DNA from 2 places in the Azospirillum sp. ST 5-10 genome. Region 1 is predicted to be linked to the other one. Evidence: riboswitches for the same ligand, from Rfam matches in the RefSeq annotation. Region 1 holds a riboswitch; the other holds the start of a gene.
The links. A riboswitch is a leader RNA that binds a small molecule or an ion and turns the genes downstream of it on or off. The one in region 1 is predicted to bind cobalamin.
Positions count from the first base shown of each region.

Region 2: it holds a riboswitch for cobalamin, as region 1 does, so the genes downstream of both, ACSBPG_RS19175 (TonB-dependent receptor plug domain-containing protein) here and ACSBPG_RS05910 (CbtB domain-containing protein) in region 1, are expected to answer to the same signal.

Region 1 covers NZ_JBPJSP010000003.1:344,136-351,202, forward strand. The annotation lists gene ACSBPG_RS05890 (tripartite tricarboxylate transporter permease) at 1-234, opposite strand, end outside; gene ACSBPG_RS05895 (tripartite tricarboxylate transporter TctB family protein) at 228-713, opposite strand; gene ACSBPG_RS05900 (tripartite tricarboxylate transporter substrate binding protein) at 793-1,758, opposite strand; gene ACSBPG_RS05905 (CbtA family protein) at 1,974-2,684, opposite strand; gene ACSBPG_RS05910 (CbtB domain-containing protein) at 2,695-2,913, opposite strand; cobalamin riboswitch at 3,059-3,271, opposite strand; gene cobN (cobaltochelatase subunit CobN) at 3,346-6,999, opposite strand.
Region 2 covers NZ_JBPJSP010000017.1:128,927-135,993, forward strand. The annotation lists gene ACSBPG_RS19150 (RlmE family RNA methyltransferase) at 1-216, shown strand, start outside; gene ACSBPG_RS19155 (alpha/beta hydrolase) at 174-1,058, opposite strand; gene ACSBPG_RS19160 (dienelactone hydrolase family protein) at 1,125-1,772, opposite strand; gene ACSBPG_RS19165 (cupin domain-containing protein) at 1,906-2,376, shown strand; gene ACSBPG_RS19170 (UDP-glucuronic acid decarboxylase family protein) at 2,386-3,363, opposite strand; cobalamin riboswitch at 3,596-3,794, shown strand; gene ACSBPG_RS19175 (TonB-dependent receptor plug domain-containing protein) at 3,965-5,830, shown strand; gene ACSBPG_RS19180 (ABC transporter ATP-binding protein) at 5,859-6,632, shown strand; gene cobU (bifunctional adenosylcobinamide kinase/adenosylcobinamide-phosphate guanylyltransferase) at 6,629-7,067, shown strand, end outside.

The DNA.
Region 1 (7,067 bases):
CAGGGCGCCGGGAATGTCGCCGGCGAAGATCGCCATGGCCGACGCGGTGATGATCGAGGCCACCGCCGGGATCGGCTCCATGAAGATGACGATCGGCACCAGCAGCGCCGACGCCATCAGCGCGGTCAGCCCCGGAATGGCGCCGAGCACCAGGCCGTACAGCGCCGCCCCGGCGATGACGAGGAAGAGGTTGAGGTCGGCCAGCCGGCCGATCACGTCCTGGACGATCACCATATCAGCCATCCCGACACGCTCTGGAGGGGCCCCCACGGCAGGGGCACGTGGAGGACCGAGGCGAAGACGACGGTCAGCGCGGCGGCCGACGCCACGCCGACCGCCAGGGCGGCCGGCGGCCGCATGCCGGCGACGACGAACAGGGCGAGCAGGATCAGCGTCGCCGTCAGCAGGAAGCCCAGCGCGTCGACCAGCAGGACGTAGGCGGCGATGGCGGCGAGCAGCGCCGCGAAGCGCCACCGCCCGCGCGGGTTGGCCGCCCAGTCCGGCCATTGCCACAGCGGCGCCGTGCGCACCGTCCTGAGCGCGGTCAGGACGATGCCGCCGCCGACGAGCATCATGGCGGTGCCGATCAGCGACGGAACGAACCCGGGGCCGTATGCGAGATGGCGCGGCGGCGTCAGCGTCGCGGCGTAGGCGGCGACGAAGGCGCCGGCCGCGAGGAAGAAAAGGCCGACGAAGACGTCGTGGACTTTCATGAAGGGCACTCGTTCTGGGCATCGGCCGCGCGCGGCGGCCGACGCGGTTTTGCCGTGGCGCAGGCGCGTCCGGGCCGGCTCACTTGCCGTAGCCGAGCGCCTTCATGACGCGGTCGGTGTCCGTCTCGTGCTGGCGCATGAGCGCGTCGAGCCGTGCGCCGTCCAGCCATTTCACGCCGAAGTTCGCCTTGCGCATCGCCTCGCGGAAGCCGTCGCTGGCCACCGCCTTGCGGATCGCCTCCTCCCAGGCCGCCCGGGCGTCGTCGGGCAGGCCGGCCGGGCCGCCGATGGCGCGCCACGTGCCGCCGTCGATCGTCCTGCCGATGGCCTCCGTCGTCGTCGGCACGTCCTCGAATCCCGGCACCGGCGTCGGGCTGAGCACCGCCAGCGGGCGCACGCGCCCGGCCTTGATGAGCGCCGCCGCCTCCGGCAGCGAGGCGGTCTGGAAGTCGACGCCGCCGGACGCCAGCTCGGTCAGCCCGGTCGCCGCGCCCTGGCCGGGAATCCACGCCACCTTGTCCACGGCGATGCCGTAGTCGAGCATCATGCCGGCGACCGGAACGTCCCAGACGCTGCCGCAGCCGCCGCTGCAATGGACCTTGTAGCGGCCGGGATCCGCCTTGACCGCGTCGAGCGCCGACGCGAGGTCGCGGAAGGGCGAGTCGGCACCGACCAGGAGGGCGGAGGAATCGCCGTTGAAGTTGGCGATCGGCGTGAAGTCCTGGCGGGTGAAGTCCGCCAGCCCCATCGCCTTGTAGCCGGCGTAGGGGAACAGCAGGCCGACCGTGTAGCCGTCCGGCTCGGCGCGGCGGATGGACGTCAGGCCGACCACCCCGCCGCCCTGGCCCTGGTTGACGATGGTGACGGGCTGGCCGAACGCCTTCTCCACCTCGCGGGCGAGGATGCGCGTCGTGGTGTCGCCGCCGCCGCCGGCGGCGGCCGGGACGATGATCGTCAGCGGCCGCTCCGGGAACGCCGCGTCCGCCGCGGCCGGCGCCAGCAGCAGGCCCGCAAGGGTGGCCAGGATCGTCGATCGGATGGGCATGGTTTCCTCCGCCTTTTCAGCTTTCCCGACATTGGACTATCGGCTGCGCGCCGAAATGTCAATCCCACGATGCGGTCGCGTTTGGCGCACGAATGGCGGCTCTACCGACATGAAGCAAGTCAATTCAATCCCGCATTGTGGTACAGAACGCCGAACGGAGGGGATCGGGCACGACGCGAGGCCGGCCGCCCGCGGACGGGCGGCCGGCCGGCGGATCACGCCGGGTGTCGGACCCAGCGGCGGTAGAGGGCGCCGGTGGAGACGCCGAGGCACAGCCAGAACAGCAGGCTGGTGACGGTCGCGGTGACGATGAAGCGGTGGACGAGCGCCGCCGGCGCCACGGTCGCATGCTCCGCCGGCTGCGGGGCGCCGACCAGGTGGGGCAGGACGATCGCCGCCACGGCGACGGCCGCCCACAGGGGGCGGCGGGCGAAGGCCAGCAGCCACAGGCCGCCACCGGTCAGGAGGGCGGTGGCGCACCACCAGACCTGACGGTCGAGGAGCGGCGCGGCCGCGGTGCCGGGCACCTCGGGCGGCAGGCCGAGCCCCGGGGCGAGCGTGAAGGTGGCGAAGCCGGCGAGGCCCCAGAACGCGCCGCTGCGCCAGGTCACGGCGCCGCCGGCGACGGCATAGCCCGCCACCAGGAGCAGGGCGAAGGCGACGCCGGTCAGGACGTTGGCCAGACCGGTGAACGCCGTCCGCTCGACGCCGTCCGCCGGTTCCCAGGCCTCGCCGCCGTGGTCGTGCGCGGGGGCCCCGGCGGCGTGCTCGTGGGCGGCGGGCCCGGCCGCCTCGGCCGCCGCTTCGAAGGTTTCGGCTTCCAGGATGATGGGAACCGCGCCGACCTGGTGGGCCGCCGTGACCAGCAGGCCGGACAGGACGCCGGCGCACAGCGCCACGAAGAAGAGCTTTCGGAACTGGCTCATGACCGGCTCCTCAATGGCAGGGGAACGCGTTGGCGTGACGCGTGTCGTGGGCCGCGTTGTGGACCGCGTCGATGTGCGAGAACCCCACGCCCCACAGCAGGAGCAGCCCGAGACCGGCCGCCGCCGCCGCGGGAAGGAGGGCGCCGCGCCCGGCCGCTGAAGCATGGGTCGCCGAAGCGTGGGCCGCCGAAGCGTGCGGTGCCGTGCCGGGAATGGATTGGGTCTGCATGGAAGTCGCCTCCGTCAGAATGGATCAGGACGAAGACGGGAAACCCGTGCGGATCGGTGGCGTCCGGCTCGCGGTGCGTCGCGTGACGCGGTGCCGCCGGCGCGCCCTGTCGATCACCGCCGTTGGGACACCCCGCCCTGCGTGCCGGTTCGAACAAACGATGGCAGGTCTCCTGGCTCGCGGGTCGCCGCCGGTCGCCGACCTTCCCGGTTGCCCAGTGGTCGTGATGTGGCGACAGGCTCACCGCTCACAGTTGCGGGGGCAGCCACGGACTTGGCCCCTCGCGCTCGGGCCGCACCGTGTTCCCTATTAATCCCCTGGCCAGACGGCGTCGGGGAACCATCGCCGCCGACTGTAAGCGTGGCCGCGGAGCGCGTCAACGCGCGACGGACGGGGCGTTGCCGGTGCCTGCCGGGCCGCCGCCGCGCCCGGCTACAGCGTCCCGCGCCGTTCGCGCAGCTCCGCCGGGACGGCGTTGCGCCGCGGGTGCCACAGGCCGCGCTCCCGCGCCTCGTCCAGCCGGTCGAGGATGTGGCGGGCGGCCGCCGGGTTGGCCTCGGCGAGGAAGCGCCACACCGCGGGGTCGGCGACGTAGGCGCCGTGCAGCAGGTCGAAATGGTGGTCGCGCACCGCCCGCGTCGTCGCCGCGAAGGCGAACAGGGTGTCCACGGTCACCGCCATCTCGGCGGCGCCGCGGTGGCCGTGGCGCATCATGCCGGCGATCCAGCGCGGGTTGGCGGCGCGGCCGCGCAGGGTGCGGGCGATCTCCTCGCCCAGGGTGCGCACGGCGACCCGCTCCGGCTCGGCGCTGTCGAGGTGGTAGAGCGCGGGGTCGGCGCCGTCGAGCGCGGCCGCCGCCGCGAAGCCGCCCTCGAACTGGTAGTAGTCGTCCTGCGACAGCACGTCGTTCTCGCGCTGGTCCTGGTGGTGGACGAGGGCGTCGGCGGCGCCGACCCGGCGGCGGAACAGGCCCGGCAGGGCCACGCCGTCGAGCCCGGGACCGTAGGCGTGGCAGCCGCCCTCCAGGTAGGCCGTGCCGAAGGAGGCGCGGTCGCTCCAGTCGCCCCGCGCGACCATGTCCGACAGCGCGGTGCCGTAGCCGCCGGGCGGCGCGCCGAAGACCCGCGCGGTGGCCCGGCGCCGGGCCGTGCCGGCGTCCAGCCCGGCGGTCGCGAGGTCGGCCGCGTCGCGCCGCGCCGCGGCGGCCAGCGGGTTGACGTCGTCCCCTTCGTCGAGGGCGGCGACGGCGCGGACCGCCTGGTCGAACAGGGCGATCTGCTGCGGGAAGACGTCGCGGAACAGGCCGGAGATGCGCAGGGTGACGTCGACCCGCGGGCGGCCCAGCACCCCGGCCGGCATGGTCTCGAAGCCGGTGACGCGGCCCGATCCGCCCTCCCACACCGGGCGCACGCCCAGCAGCGCCAGCGCCTGCGCCAGCTCGTCGCCGCCGGTGCGCAGGGCGGGCGTGCCCCAGCAGTCCACCACCAGCCGCCGCGGCCAGTCGCCCTGGTCCTGCAGGTGGCGGGCGAGCAGGGCGCCGGCCGCCTGCCAGCCCAGCGTCCAGGCGGCCGGCGTCGGCACGGCGCGGGGGTCGAGGGCGAACAGGTTGCGGCCGGTCGGCAGGGTGTCGGCGCGCCCGCGCGCCGGCGACCCGCCGGGGCCGGGCCGCACGAAGCGGCCGTCCAGCCCGTCGAGCAGCGCCGCCATCTCGGCCGGGCCGCAGGCGTCGACGGCGGGGGCGAGCTCGCCGGCCAGGGCGGCGAGGACGGCCGCCGTGCCGGTCCAGTCCGGCGGGCAGGGGCGGGCGCCGGCGACCAGCCCGGCGGCGATGCCGTCGAGCGCGGCCCGCACGTCGCCGACCGTGCGGCTGCGCGCGCCGGGAACCGGCGGGCCGTCCCAGCGCGCGCCGGGATCGGCCGTGAACAGGGTCTGCGTCGGCAGGCCGAGGTCGCCGGCCAGGGCCCGCGGCAGCGCGGCGTCGCCGCCCTCGCCGCGCCGGCGCGGGAAGCGGGCGACCGAGGCCAGCAGGCGGGCCCGCGCCGCCGCCGGCGGCGTCGCGCCGAACACGTGCAGGCCGTCGCGGATCTGCATCTCCTTGACGTCGCAGAGATGGGCGTCGAGCCGGCTGAGCACCGTGTCGGCGTCGTCGTCCGGCCGCAGGCGGCAGTCGGCGGCGACGCCGGAGCGCCAGGCGAGGTCGAGGATGGTCTCGCGCAGCACCCCCAGGCGGCGCGGGTCGAGCCCGTCGGCCTGGGCGTACTCGTCGACCGCCTGCTCCAGCTCGGCCAGCGGGCCGTACAGCCCGGCCTGGACGGGCGGCGGCGTCAGGTGGCCGATCAGGACGGCGCCGCCGCGGCGGCGCGCCTGCACCCCCTCGCCGGGGTTGTTGACGATGAAGGGATAGAGGCAGGGCAGCGGGCCGCCGACGATCTCCGGCCAGCACTCGGCCGACAGGGCGACCGCCTTGCCGGGCAGCCATTCGAGCGTGCCGTGGGCGCCGACCTGGACGAGGGCGTGGACCTCCGCCCCGTGGCGAAGCCAGAGGTAGAAGGCGAGGTACGCGTGGCTGGGCGGCGTCGCCGGGTCGTGGTGCTGGGCCGTGGTGAGCGGGCCGTGGCCGCGGCTCGGCTGCACCGCCACCAGCGCGGCGCCGCACCGCACCAGCCGGAAGCGGAAGGCGCCGGCGGCGGCGAGCGGGTCGGCCTCCTCCGCTCCCCAGGCGGCGGCGATGCGCGCCCGCACCGCGGCCGGGGCCAGCCGCCGGTAGTCGACGAGGCTCAGCGCCGCGGCGGGCGGCGCCCCGGTGAGCGCGCGCATCAGCGACGCGCCGTCCGCCGGGACGGCGTCGACGGCGTAGCCCGCCCCCGCCAGCGCGCCGAGGATGGCGAGCACGCTCTCCGGCGTGTCGAGGCCGACCGCCCGGCCGACACCGCCGCCGCCCAGGCCGCCGCTGGGATAGTCGGAGAGGACCAGCGCCACCCGCCGTTCCGCGCGCGGCGTCCGTCCCAGGCGCACCCAGGCGGCGGCGCGGTCGGCCGCCGCGGCGACGCGGTCCGCCACCGGGCGGCTGGCGATCTCGGCGTACTGCAGCGCCGGGTCCGCGGTCCGCGGGGCCTTGAAGGCGACGGCGCCGGCGAGGATGCGGCCGTCCATCTCCGGCAGCACGACGTTCATGGCGAGGTCGGCCGGGCCGAGGCCGCGGGAGGAGGCGCGCCACGCCTCCTCGCCGCCGGTGGACAGCACCACCTGCAGGACGGGCACCCCGGCGGCGTCGAGAGGCGAGCCGTCCTGCTCCGGCAGCCGGGCCGAGAAGCCGGTGGCGTTCACCACCACCGCCGGCGCCAGCGCCCGCAGGGTGCGGCGCATCCAGGCGGCGGCGTCCGGCTCCTTCAGGCTGGACACGTGGAAGAGACGGGGGGCCAGGCCGCGCGCGGCGAGCGCGTCGGCCAGGGCGTGCAGGGGGGCGAGGTCGCCGGCCTGGAGATAGGCCCGGTAGCACACCAGCGCCGCCGCCGGCGCCGCCGCGTCGACGGCGCCGCGCCAGCCGTCGTAGGCGCCGAAGCGCGGCACCGGCGCCGGCTCCGCGAAGGCCAGCGGGCGGCCGGCCAGGGTGGCGGCGCAGGCCAGCAGGCCGGCCATGTTGGCCGGCCCGCCCTCGGCGAAGTAGCGGTGGAGGCGCCGGGACTCGGCGGCGGGCAGGGTGCCGTAGCCCTCCAGGCCGGGGTCGGGCCGGGCGTCGCCGGGCAGCACGGCCAGCGGCACCCCGGCCTCGCGGCAGGCGGCGGCGACCGCCTCCAGGCCGTAGCGCCAGTAGCCGGCGCCGCCCATCAGGCGCAGCACCACCAGCCGGGCCGCGCGGATCACCCGGTCGACGTAGAGGTCGACCGACAGGGGATGGCCGAGCTCCCCCAGGTTGGCGAGGCGCAGCGAGGGCAGCCGGTCGCGCCCGGCGGTCCAGGCCGCGGCCAGGGCGCCGAGGTCGCTGTCGGAGAACGAGAGGACCACCAGGTCCGCCGGCGCGTGGCCGAGATCGACGGCCTGCGGCCCGGCGTCCAGGTCCTCCTGGCGCGCGGCGAGCAGATGCATGGCTCAGCCGGCGGCGCTGGCGGGGGGGTTCGGGACGGCCGGGGGAACGGCCGGGGGAACGGCCGACG
Region 2 (7,067 bases), on a different contig from region 1:
CTGGCCGAAGCCGCCTACGACTTCGCCGAGGAGGTCCTGGTGCCGGGCGGGGCGTTCGTCTGCAAGCTGTTCCAGGGCGGCGCCGAACGCTCCCTGCTCGACCGCCTGAAGCGCGACTTCGCCACGGTGCGCCACGCCAAGCCGCCGGCCAGCCGCGCCGACTCCTCGGAGACCTACATCGTCGCCACCGGCTTCCGCGGCGCCCGGGAGGCGTAGCCGGCGCCGGCCTCCGCCCCGGCCGACGGGGCGGCCGGCAGCGTCGCCTCCAGCCAGTCGTGGACGGCCCCCGCCACCTCCTCCCAGCCGGGCTCCAGCATCATCGCGTGCCCCATGCCGGGGAACATCCGCGGGTCGGTGCGCAGCAGGCGGGCGGTGCTGCGCACCTGGTCCGGCGGGATCAGCACGTCCTTCCCGGCGCCCATCACCAGCACCGGGATCGCCGGGTCGGGAACGGCGGGGAAGGGGTTCCACACCGCCGTCTCGAACAGCACGCGCTGGCTCTCCTCCTGCAGCAGCGGCTCGTAGCGCCGTGCCTCGGCGGCCGACACCCGGTCGGAGAACATGGCGCGCCGGATGCCCTCGGGATCGACGCAGCGGGAGCCGCAGGCCATCAGCAGGCCCATCTGGTGCGCCGCGTAGGGATCGCGCCAGAACAGCCCCATGGCCGCCTCCAGAACGCCGTGCGGCGGCGCCGAGGCCATCAGCACGGCGGCCGGCGCCGGCCGGCGCAGCAGGGCGCGCTGCACCACCAGGCCGCCCATGGAATGGCCGATCAGCACCGGCGCCGCCGCGAGCCGCTCGACCGTCGCCAGCACGTCGTCGACATAGTCGTCCAGGCCGTGCCAGCGCAGGCGCTCGCGCCCGTCACTGTTGCCGTGACCGCGCAGGCTGACGGCGTGCGCCTCCCAGCCGTGCGCCGCGAACCAGTCGAGGAACGTGGCGTCCCAGATCCAGGCGCCGGAGAAGGCGCCGTGGACGAACAGCAGGGGCGGGCGGTCGCCGGCCAGGGTGGGCGCGGGGGCGGCGGGGCGCCGCGACAGGAGTTCGAGAGTCATCATGCCAGGAACATATGCTGCATCGCAGCATTGTCCAGCGCGACCCTGTCGCGGCGGCGCCCTCGCGCGTCAGCCGCCGGCGTGGCCGGCCGGCAGGTGGGTGGAGAACCAGGCGCGGGCCGAGGCGACGGCGACGTCGAGGGTGGCCCCCTCCTCGAACAGGTGGCCGGCGCCGGGCACGATCTCCAGGGCCTTGATGCCGTGCAGGCGGTCGAGGGCCTGCTGGTTCAGGGCGATCACCGGCCCGTCGTTGCCGCCGACGATCAGCAGCGTCGGGGCGCTGACGCCGTCGAGCCAGACCTCGGCCAGGTCGGGGCGGCCGCCACGCGACACCACGGCGCCGACATGGTCGTGCTCGGCGGCGCGCGCCGCCGCGATCAGCGCCGCCGCGGCGCCGGTCGACGCGCCGAAATAGCCGATCGGGAGATCGGCGCGGCCGGTGCGCTCGTGGACGAAGCGGGTGGCGAGGATCAGCCGCTCGGCCAGGAGGTGGACGTCGAACACGTTGGCGCGGTCGTGCCCCTCCTCTTCGGTCAGCAGGTCGAACAGCAGCGTGCCGAAGCCGGCCTCCTGGAAGGCGGCGGCGGCCCGGCGGTTGCGCGGGCTGTGACGGCCGCTGCCGCTGCCGTGCGCGAAGACGATCACCGCTGCGGCCTGCGCCGGCAGCGTCAGGGTTCCCTCCAGCCCGACGGGGAGAATGCGGACCTCCTGTTCCATGCCGTCCTCCTTTCTTCGTCGTCACCAACAGGCCGGCCGTCGCAAGCGTCCCCGCGTTTGACGGTCCCGCCGGCGGCCGGCATCCTGTGAACCATGCTGCGCCTCGTGCCGTCCGCAGAGAAGAGGGAACGCCATGCCGACCGATGCGTCCAATCCGCCCGTCCTCGACGCCGCCCCGCTGCGCGGGCCCATGGGAGCCACCGGCTACCCCGAACCGTACCGCCACCGCGTCGCCGGACGGGCCAGGGCGAGGCTGGGCGACCGTTTCGGGCTGACCAACTTCGGGGTGAACGTGACCCGCCTGGAACCCGGTGCGGAGTCGGCGCTGCGCCACTGGCACACCCGGCAGGACGAGTTCGTCTACGTGCTCGAAGGCGAGCTGGTGCTGGTGACCGATGCCGGCGAGCACGTGCTGCGTCCGGGCATGTGCGCCGGCTTCCCCGCCGGGGCGGAGAACGGCCACCACCTCGTCAACCGCGGCACCGTCGCCGCGGTCTATCTGGAGGTCGGCGACCGCACCGCCGGCGACGAGGCGCGCTACCCCGACGACGACCTGCTGTACCGCGACGGCGGCTATTTCCACCGCGACGGCACGCCCTGGTGAGGCCGCCGGCTACTCCGCCGCGGCGCGCAGCGCCCGGCCGCCGAGCAGCGTGTCGAAGTGGGCGATGGTGCGCTTCAGGCCCTGCTCCAGCGGCACCTTCGGCTGCCAGCCCAGCACCTCGCGGGCGGCGGCGATGTCGGGACGGCGCTGCTTGGGGTCGTCGCGCGGCAAGGGCCGGTGGACGAGCCGCGAGCGCGAGCCGGTGAGGGCGATCACCGTCTCGGCCAGCTCGCGGATGGTGAACTCCCCGGGATTGCCGATGTTGATCGGCCCGGTCACCGCCGCCGGGCTGGCCATCAGCGCCAGGAATCCGTCGATCAGGTCGTCGACGTAGCAGAAGGAGCGGGTCTGCGAGCCGTCGCCGTAGATGGTGATGGGCTCGCCGCGCAGCGCCTGCATGATGAAGTTGGACACCACGCGGCCGTCGTTGGGGTGCATGCGCGGGCCGTAGGTGTTGAAGATCCGCACCACCTTGATCTCCAGCCCGTGCTGGCGATGGTAGTCGAAGAACAGCGTCTCGGCGCAGCGCTTGCCCTCGTCGTAGCAGGCGCGCGGGCCGATCGGGTTGACGTGCCCCCAGTAGCCCTCCGGCTGCGGATGGACGAAGGGATCGCCGTAGACCTCGCTGGTGGAGGCCTGGAGGATGCGCGCCTTCAGCCGCTTGGCAAGTCCCAGCATGTTGATGGCGCCGAGCACCGAGGTCTTGGTGGTCTGCACCGGGTCGTGCTGGTAGTGCACCGGCGAGGCCGGGCAGGCGAGGTTGTAGATCTCGTCCACCTCGACGTAGAGCGGGAACGTCACGTCGTGGCGCATCGTCTCGAAGCGCGGATGGTCCAGGAGGTGGGCGACGTTGCTCCGAGAGCCCGTGAAGTAGTTGTCGACGCACAGGACTTCGCAGCCCTCGGCCAGAAGGCGCTCGCAGAGGTGCGAGCCGAGGAAGCCGGCCCCGCCGGTCACCAGTACGCGCTTGGACGCTGTCTGTCTCACGGTGATCCCTCGTCGGATGGTCGCGGCCGCTTTGCGGGTGGACCGCGTGGGCGTGGATAGTCCGGGAATACTCCCGTCCCGTTGTCCAACACTTCAGGATCACGTGGGGTTCAATGTACCTATGGTCTAGCCCGGTTGCGCCGCCGCGGCCGGGGCGGCTGCCGCCGCCCGGACGACCGGCTTGGCCGGCGCGCCGCGGCGTCCTTGCCTCTTGGCAAGCCCGGCCGCCTGGGCTAAAGCTCCGTCCGACGGTTTCCGCGCGAGCGGATGAAAAGGGAACGCGGTGAAGCCCCGGGCGGGGCCGATTCCGTGGCTGCCCCCGCAACTGTAAGCGCAGAGCGCCCCGCCAGACAGGCCACTGGGAAACTGGGAAGGCGGCCGGGGTGCAGCGACGCGCGAGCCAGGAGACCTGCCGTCGAAGCGCGTCACGCGACCGTCGGACGGGGTGTTCCGGTGGGACGGGAATCGCCGCTTGAGCGGTCCGTTGTGCGGTGGCGCCACCCGGGGGGTGGATCGCGGCATCGGATCTCGTCCGAGCGCACGCGTGCGGCGTGGTCCCTCCCTGGACCGTGTAACACCGTGTCAGGGAAAGCCCCGTCGCATGACGTCTCGTCTCTTCCGTTCCGCCGGGCTGTCCGGCGTCTCCGTCGCGGCCCTGTTCGCCACCCTTCCCGCCGCCGCCCAGGATGTGGCGGAGCCCGTGGTGGTGCCGGACGTGGTGGTCAGCGCCACCCGCCTCGCCACCGCCCCCGACAAGGTGGGCAGCTCGGTGACCGTGATCTCCGGCGAGTCCATCGAGGAGGGCGGCAAGCCGGAGCTGTTCGACGCGCTGCAGGGTGTGCCCGGCGTCAGCCTGTCGCGCAACGGCGGGATGGGCGCCACCTCGACGGTGCGCCTGCGCGGCGCCGAATCGGCGCAGACCCAGGTGCTGATCGACGGCGTGCTGGTCAACGACCCGGCCAACGCCAACGGCGAGTTCGACTTCGACGCCCTCGCCGTCACCGGCATCGACCGGATCGAGGTGCTGCGCGGGCCGCAGAGCGCGCTCTACGGCAACGACGCCATGGGCGGCGTCATCAGCGTCGTCACCAAGCGCGGGCGCGGGCCGCTGAAGGTCAGCGGCCTGGCCGAGGCCGGCAGCCACAACACCTGGCGGCTGTCGGCCGGGGCGAGCGGCGGCACCGAGCGCTTCGGCTACGCCGTCAACGCCACGAGCCTCGGCACCGACGGCTTCTCCGCCTTCCCGGGCGGGGACGAGGCGGACGGTGCGCGCAACCGCGCCCTCACGGCGAAGGTCGGCGCCGACCTCACCGACACCTGGACGGTGGACGTCGCCGCCGGCATCTTCGACCTGCGCAGCGACTACGACGAGACCAGCCGCGACGCGCCCTACGTCAAGGAGAAGACGCTGCGCTACGGCAAGATCGACAACACCGTCTTCCTGCTGGACGGCCGGCTGGAGAACGTGTTCACCCTGTCCGGCACCTCCACCGACCGCTCCTTCGACGAGCCCGGCGGCTACATCCCCCACAGCAACTACAGCGGCAGCCGCTGGACCGCGGAGTACCGGGCCAACTATCAGGTCGACGACACCGACGTGCTGACCGTCGGCGCCCTGCACGAGGTGGAGAGTGCGCGCATCGTCAACGAGGACGGCGGCGTGCGCACCGTCGGCGTCGACGACAGCGTCGACACCAACGCGGTCTACGGCCAGTACCTCCTGGGGCTGTGGGACGACCTGTCGCTGACCTTCGGCGTCCGCCACGACCGCAACGAGGAGTTCGGGCCCAAGACCACCGTCCGCACCGCCGCCGCCTACGCCATCGACGGAACCGGTACGACCCTGCGCGCCAGCATCGGCACGGCCGGCAAGGCGCCGACCCTGTTCCAGCTCTACGACCCGACCTACGGCAACCCCGGCCTGTCGCCGGAGAGCAGCGTCGGCGCCGACGCCGGGGTCGAGCAGACCTTCCTGGGCAAGCGGGCGACGGTCAGCGCCACCGTGTTCTGGAACCGCTTCAGCGACCTGATCGCCTTCGACGACACCTACCAGAACATCGAGGACGCCCGCACCTGGGGCGTCGAGAGCGCCGCCGCCCTTAAGGTGTCGGACGCGCTGCGGCTCACCGCCTCCTACACCTTCCTGCGCGCCGAGAACCTGTCCACCGGCCGCGAGCTGCCGCGCCGGCCGCACCATCAGGCGAGCCTCGGCGCGGTCTGGCAGGTGACCGACGCGGCGCGGGTCGGCGGCACCCTGCGCTTCGTCGGCGAGCAGCTCGACAGCACCTACACCAACATCCGCAACGACGCCTACACCGTCGTCGACCTGCAGGCGAGCTACGCGGTGACCCCGGCGGTGTCGGCGTTCGGCCGCATCGAGAACCTGTTCGACGCCGACTACCAGGAGGTGGCGCGCTACAATTCGTCGGGCCGCGCCTTCTACGCCGGCATCAAGGCCAGCTTCTGAGGCGCGGCGGAACCGGGGGAGGGAGGGCATGGCGCGCATCGAGGCCGACGGCGTCCGCGTCGCGCTCGGCGGCCGGCCGGTGCTGCGGGGCGTCTGCGTCGCCGCGGCGGCGGGCGAGGTGGTCGGGCTGATCGGCCCGAACGGCAGCGGCAAGACGACGCTGCTGGGCACCCTGGCCGGCCTGGTCGAGCGCGGCGGCGGCGCCGTCCGCCTGGACGGCCGCGACGTCGCCGCCCTGCCGCCCGAGGAGCGCGGGCGGCGCATCGGCTATCTCGAGCAGAACCCCGGCGCCCATTGGCCGCTGGCGGTCGAGCGGGTGGTGATGCTGGGCCGGGCGCCGCACCGCGCCGGCCTGGGCGGCGAGAGCGACGCCGACCGGGCGGCGGTGGCGGCGGCGCTGGAGCGCTGCGGCGCGGCACCCTTCGCCGGCCGGCCGGTCACCACCCTGTCGGGCGGCGAGCGGGCCCGGGTCATGCTGGCCCGGGTCCTTGCCGGACAGCCCGAGGTGCTGCTGGCCGACGAGCCGGTGGCCGGCCTCGACCCCTACCACATGCTGCACGTGATGGAGCTGCTGCGGACGCTGTCGCGGGAGGGGATGGCGGTCGTCGTGGTGCTGCACGACCTGGCGCTGGCGATCCGCTTCTGCGACCGGCTGTGCCTGCTGGAGGACGGAACGGTGGCGGCGTCCGGTCCGCCCCACGCGGTGCTCGACACCGGCGACGCCGAACGGGTGTTCGGCGTCCACCTGCTGCGCGGGCCCGACTGGGCGATCCCCTGGACCCGCAGGGAGGAGGGACGATGAGCGCCGAGGTCACGCTGGTGCTGGGCGGCGCGCGCTCGGGCAAGAGCCGCCATGCCGAGGGGCTGGTCACCGCCGCCCCGCCGCCCTGGATCTATCTCGCCACCGCCGAGGCGCTGGACGAGGAGATGCGCGCGCGCATCCGTCTCCACCGGGCGCAGCGGGCGCCCGGCTGGACCACGGTGGAGGAGCCGCTGGACCTGCCCGGCACCCTGCGCCGCCACGGCGGAGAAGACGCCTGCGTGCTGGTCGACTGCCTGACCCTGTGGGTGTCCAACCTGATGGGGGCGGGGCGGGACGTCGGTGCGGCGACCGCCGATCTGCTGGCCGCCCTCGACGCCGTGGACGGCCGGGTGGTGATGGTCGCCAACGAGGTCGGGCTCGGCATCGTTCCCGACAACCCGCTGGCCCGCGCCTTCCGCGACGCCGCCGGGCGCC